2 regions of the Pseudomonas sp. nanlin1 genome follow, and region 1 is predicted to be linked to the other one. Evidence: predicted binding sites of a transcription regulator. Region 1 holds the regulator's gene; the other holds the start of a gene.
What was found. The regulator sigma-54, encoded in region 1, starts transcription at its own class of promoters, with help from an activator protein. The targets are predictions, from matches to a motif close to ANTGGCATNNANNTTGCTNT.
Positions count from the first base shown of each region.

Region 2: a site for sigma-54 is predicted at 2,098-2,117, ahead of glnA (glutamate--ammonia ligase). Genes of this name have one in related genera too.

Region 1 covers NZ_CP124218.1:4,562,913-4,566,119, reverse strand. The annotation lists gene rapZ (RNase adapter RapZ) at 1-139, opposite strand, end outside; gene ptsN (PTS IIA-like nitrogen regulatory protein PtsN) at 142-606, opposite strand; gene hpf (ribosome hibernation-promoting factor, HPF/YfiA family) at 616-924, opposite strand; gene QCL65_RS21080 (RNA polymerase factor sigma-54) at 1,024-2,517, opposite strand; gene lptB (LPS export ABC transporter ATP-binding protein) at 2,690-3,207, opposite strand, start outside.
Region 2 covers NZ_CP124218.1:5,157,989-5,161,195, reverse strand. The annotation lists gene QCL65_RS23780 (cupin domain-containing protein) at 20-439, opposite strand; gene glnA (glutamate--ammonia ligase) at 596-2,002, opposite strand; gene thiI (tRNA uracil 4-sulfurtransferase ThiI) at 2,332-3,207, shown strand, end outside.

The sequences.
Region 1 (3,207 bases):
GGATAAGCGAGCGTTCAGCCAGCTCTGGCAATAGGCCGGCAGGCAGGTTATCGATGCAATAGAAGCCGTTGTCCTCCAACACCGCGAGGGCAGTACTCTTTCCTGAGCCTGAGCGGCCGCTGACGACAATTAAACGCATGGTTAGGAACCGTTCTGGAAGTCCAATACAACTTTATACAGGGCTTCGTTGCTTTCGGCTGAACGTAGTTTTTCTCGGATGTCTTTCTTATCCAGCATTTCAGCGATCTGCCGGAGCAGTTCGAGGTGAGCATCGGTGGCCGCTTCAGGCACCAATAGCACGAATAACAGGTCGACCGGCTCGCCGTCGATGGCGTCGAAGTCAACCGGGGATTTCAGGTGAAGCAGGGCGCTGATAGGGGTGTGACAACCCTTCAGGCGGCAGTGTGGAATGGCTATGCCATTGCCAAAGCCCGTGGAGCCGAGTTTTTCGCGAGCGACCAGGCTTTCGAACACTTCTTGCGCTTCCATGTCGGGCACTTGTTCGCCGATCAGGTTGCCAATTTGTTCGAGTACACGTTTTTTACTGCCGCCCGGCACGTTCACCAGGGAACGGCCGGGGGTCAGGATAGTTTCAAGTCGGATCATGGGGGAGTATCAGCGGGCCGCCGCACCTTGCAGCAGGCTTTGCTGTTTTTCCTTATGTTTCTTGAGTTGGCGGTCTAGCTTGTCGGTGAGGAGGTCGATGGCGGCATACATGTCGTCATGCTCTGCGTTGGCGACCACTTCACCACCAGGAATATGCAGGGTGGCTTCGATTTTTTGCTTGAGCTTCTCGACCTCCATAATGACTTGCACATTGGTGATCTTGTCGAAATGGCGTTCGAGCCGGGCGAGTTTTTCGCTCACGTAGTCGCGCATCGGGCCGGTCACATCCAGTTGGTGCCCACTGATGTTGACTTGCATACCGCTTCTCCTTATTGCCAGTGCATAAAGAGGCAAACGTTGATGTTTGCCGCTGGAACGCTGTGGCACATCGTCAGGTGGCCGGCCTAGGTGCACTTACTACATTAGACGCTTGCGCTCACTGGACGGTGCGATGCCCAATGACTCGCGGTACTTGGCAACAGTGCGACGGGCCACCTGAATGCCTTGTGCTTCCAGTAAACCAGCGATCTTGCTGTCACTCAACGGCTTTTTCTGATTTTCCGCAGCGACCAGTTTCTTGATGATTGCGCGAATGGCGGTGGACGAGCATTCACCGCCTTCAGAGGTGCTCACGTGGCTGGAGAAAAAGTATTTCAGTTCGTAGATACCCCGTGGGGTATGCATGTATTTCTGGGTAGTGACCCGGGAAATAGTCGATTCGTGCATGCCAACCGCTTCGGCGATGTCGTGCAGTACCAGTGGCTTCATGGCCTCATCGCCGTAGTCGAGGAAACCACGCTGGTGCTCGACGATCTGGCTCGCCACCTTCATGAGGGTTTCGTTGCGGCTCTGTAGGCTCTTGATGAACCAACGGGCCTCCTGCAACTGATTACGCATGAAGGTGTTGTCGGCACTGGTGTCCGCACGCCGTACGAAACCGGCATATTGCGGGTTCACCCGTAGGCGCGGTACTGACTCCTGATTGAGCTCCACCAGCCAGCGTTCGTTGTCTTTGCGCACGATGACGTCAGGGACTACGTATTCCGGCTCGCTAGACTCAATTTGCGAGCCTGGGCGTGGGTTGAGGCTCTGCACCAGCTCGATCACCTGGCGCAGCTCGTCTTCTTTGAGCTTCATGCGCCGCATCAACTGGCTGTAATCGCGGCTGCCCAACATGTCGATAAAGTCGCGGACCAGACGTTGGGCTTCGGCCAGCCAGCGGGTATTGGCGGGCAGTTGGCGCAATTGCAGCAGCAGGCACTCGCTTAGGCTGCGCGCGCCAATGCCCGCAGGCTCGAATTGTTGAATACGGTGAAGTACGGCCTCGACTTCATCCAGTTCGATGTCCAGTTCGGGGTCGAACGACCCGCACACCTCTTCCAGCGTCTCGTCGAGATAGCCTTGGTTGTTAATGCAGTCGATCAGCGTCACCGCGATCAACCGGTCGGTATCGGACATCGGGGCCAGGTTCAGCTGCCACAGCAGATGGCTCTGCAAGCTCTCGCCAACCGAGGTGCGGGTGGTGAAGTCCCATTCATCGTCGTCGTTGCTCGGCAGGCTACTGGCGCTGGTCTGGTAAACGTCTTCCCAGGCGGTATCGACCGGCAGGTCATTGGGGATGCGTTCGCTCCAGTCGCCTTCTTCCAGGTTGTCTACGGTCGGCGCACTTTCCTGGAAGCTCGGCTCCTGCACCTCTGGGGTGACTTTCTGTTCGACGTGATCGGCAAGCGGGTCACTGTTGTCGAAATCATCGCCTTCTTCCTGGCGTTCGAGCATTGGATTGGACTCCAGCGCTTCCTGAATCTCCTGTTGGAGGTCAAGGGTCGAAAGCTGGAGAAGCCGGATAGCCTGTTGCAACTGCGGTGTCATCGTCAGTTGCTGGCCCATTCGTAGGACGAGCGATGGTTTCATGGCAGGGGCTTAACACCTTATTCGCCGGCGCAACGCGCCATCCACTACAGGGCACCGGGGTGCCCAGTTTTATGTCGTAAGCAAATTATATGCCTGAACACCCCGTGTTTGCCTAGGGCGTAAGCTCAATTAATGCCAAAACGCGATCATTGGTGACCAGTGACAGCCAAGTCTAGAGCCGGAACTCGTGGCCCAGATAGACTTCCTTCACCAGTTCGTTGGCCAGAATCGCCTGGGAATCACCTTCAGCGATCAGCTGGCCGTCGTTGACGATGTAGGCGGTTTCACAGATATCAAGGGTTTCGCGAACGTTGTGGTCGGTGATCAGAACCCCAATGCCCTTGCTTTTAAGGTGCTGGATAATCTGCTTGATATCGCCCACCGAGATAGGGTCGACACCGGCAAACGGCTCATCGAGCAGGATGAACTTGGGCGCGGTGGCCAAAGCCCGGGCGATTTCCACACGGCGGCGCTCACCCCCGGACAGGCTCATGCCGAGGTTGTCACGAATATGGGTGATATGGAATTCCTGTAGCAGGCTTTCGAGCTCTTGGCGACGCGCAGCGCTGTCGAGTTCTTTGCGCGTTTCAAGAATCGCCATGATGTTGTCGGCCACCGACAGCTTGCGAAAGATCGAGGCTTCCTGGGGCAGGTAGCCGATACCCGAGCGTGCGCGGCCATGCATGGGCT
Region 2 (3,207 bases), 600 kb from region 1:
TGCGGATCGCCCCACGCGATCATTCCTTTTGCGAAAGCGGCAGCCCTTTGCTGCCGGCATAGAACACGATCAACTCGGCAGGCTGACCCCCGGTTTTACCTCGGTGCGGTAGATTGACCATTTCGGCCAAGGTATCGCCTTGGCGCAAAGTCTGTTTGGCATTGCTGTTCTTCGCTTCGACGGTTATTTCGCCCGAGAGCACGTACGCCGCGTTGGGGATGGGGTGCGAATGCCAATCCAGCTCGGTGTCGGGTGCAATGCTGATTTTCAGCACGGTTAGCTCTGGCGCGGTGGTGGGGTAGGCGGTGTAATCCGTGCCGTCCCAGGACTTATCGCTGCGCAATAGCACCTGCGTTTCGACGCCCGGCGGCGCAGCCAGAGCGAATGGGGAGAGTACCGCGGCCAGTAGGGCAATAACGGGGAAATGTAGGCGTTGCATGATGGCTCCTGCCAATTTTCATACCTTTGGAGCCCTTAATGTGCATTGTGGGTATTCCTGCGTCCACCCGGTAGGTGTACCAGTTGTTTACAGCTGGCCAAAATGCCAGGCATAAAAAAAGGCCTCCCGAAGGAAGCCTTTTTCACATCGCCGAAATCAGACGCTGTAGTACAGGTCGTATTCCAGTGGGTGCACGAAGGTGCGAACTTTGATTTCTTCTTCGCTCTTCAGTTCGATGTAAGCATTGATGAAGTCGTCGCTGAAAACGCCGCCTTTGGTCAGGAACGCGCGACCTTTGTCCAGCTCTTCCAGGGCTTCTTTCAAGCTACCGCAAACCTGGGGGATCTCTTTCGCCTCTTCAGGCGGCAGGTCGTAGAGGTTTTTGTCAGCGGCATCGCCAGGGTGAATCTTGTTCTGGATGCCGTCCAGGCCAGCCATCAACAGGGCAGCGAAAGCCAGGTAAGGGTTGGCTGCTGGGTCCGGGAAGCGTGCTTCGATACGGCGGCCTTTAGGGCTGTTGACGTAAGGAATGCGGATGGATGCCGAGCGGTTGCGCGCCGAGTAGGCAAGCATCACTGGAGCTTCGAAACCTGGGACCAGACGCTTGTAGGAGTTGGTCGACGGGTTGGTGAAGCCGTTCAGCGCCTTACCGTGCTTGATGATACCGCCGATGAAGTACAGGGCGGTGTCGGACAGGCCGGCATAGCCTTCGCCAGCGAAGGTGTTCTTGCCATCTTTGGAGATGGACATGTGCACGTGCATACCCGAGCCGTTGTCGCCGTACAGAGGCTTAGGCATGAAGGTAGCGGTGCGGCCGTAGGCGTCTGCCACGTTGTGCACGCAGTATTTGAGGGTCTGAACTTCGTCAGCCTTCTTCACCAGGGTGTTGAACTTGACGCCGATTTCGTTCTGGCCGGCAGTCGCCACTTCGTGGTGATGCACTTCAACGGTCTGGCCCATTTCTTCCAGTGCGTTGCACATGGCAGTACGGATTTCGTGGTCGTGGTCGACCGGTGGCAGTGGGAAGTAACCGCCTTTCACGCCTGGACGGTGGCCCTTGTTGCCGCCGTCGATGTCGCCGTCGGTCATCCAGGACGCCTGCTCAGAGAAGATCTTGAACATGGAACCGGAGATGTCGGACTTGAACTTCACTTCGTCGAAGATGAAGAATTCGGGTTCCGGACCTACGAATACGGTGTCGCCGATACCGGTCGACTTCAGGTATTCCTCGGCGCGGTGGGCGATGGCGCGTGGGTCGCGGTCGTAGCCTTGCATGGTGGACGGCTCGATGACGTCGCAGACCAGGATCAGGGTAGGCTCTTCGGTGAACGGGTCGAGGACTGCAGTTTCGTCGTCCGGCAGCAGGATCATGTCGGACGCTTCGATGCCTTTCCAGCCGGCAATGGAGGAGCCGTCGAACATCTTGCCCACTTCGAAGAAGTCGTCATCCAGGGCATCACGCGCTGGCATGGTGACGTGCTGCTGCTTACCTTTGGTGTCAGTGAAGCGCAGATCAATCCACTTAATGTCATGATCTTTGATGAGTTGAACCGACTTCGACATGTTGTCCTCCGGGTGGATTAGGGCAGGTGTTGGTGAGCCCTTTAATTTTGGTGATGCTGGCGGGAATACTCCGCCAAGGCAACCTGCCTCACAAGGGAGCAAATTGCATGCCAGTGCCCCGAGATGGGATTTCCTGGGTAAACACTGGCGTTTAGGGCGCTTGAGCGGGTTAGGCGAATTATTAACGCTTCTTTTTGGGGCGTAAAAAAATCATATCGCACCAATAAAAGGCGCATAAAACCGTTTGTACGATAACTGGTTAAACCTTGAGCGATTTCCGCTATAATCCGCCCCCCTCTTTTTACGCTGGCATATCGCGCACCGCTTTCATGAAACTTATCGTAAAAGTCTTCCCTGAAATCACCATCAAGAGCGGGCCGGTGCGCAAGCGCTTCATCCGTCAGCTCGCGAAAAACATCCGTACGGTATGCCGCGACCTGGACCCGAAACTGATGGTGAGCGGCGTTTGGGACAACCTAGAAGTGCAGACCCAGGTTGACGACCCCAAACTGCTGCGCGAAATGACCGAGCGCTTGAGCTGTACGCCCGGTATCGCGCATTTTTTGCAGGTGGACGAATACCCACTGGGCGACTTCGACGATATCGTGGCCAAGTGCAAGCTGCATTTCGGTCACCTGCTGCCCGGCAAGATCCTCATGGTGCGCTGCAAGCGCGCCGGCAAGCACCCTTTTACTTCGATGGACGTCGACCGTTATGTCGGCAGTCAGTTGCGCCAGCAGTGCGGGGCCGCCGGCATCGATCTGAAGCACCCGGACGTCAAGGTCCGCCTGGAGATTCGTGACCAGCGCCTGTTCGTCATCCATGGCCAGCACGAAGGCATGGGGGGCTTCCCGCTCGGCGCCCTGGAGCAGGCCCTGGTGCTGATGTCCGGTGGTTTCGATTCCACCGTCGCGGCCTATCAGATGATGCGCCGCGGCCTGATGAGCCACTTTTGCTTCTTCAACCTGGGCGGGCGTGCCCACGAGTTGGGCGTGATGGAAGTCGCGCATTTTCTCTGGAAGAAATACGGCAGCTCACAGCGGGTGCTGTTTATCAGCGTGCCCTTCGAAGAAGTGCTGGGTGAAATCCTCGGCAAGGTCGATGACAGCCACATGGGCGTGGTGCTCAAGCGCATGATGTTGCGCGCCGCCAGCCGCATCGCCGACCGCTTGCAAATCGATGCGCTGGTGACCGGCGAGGCGATC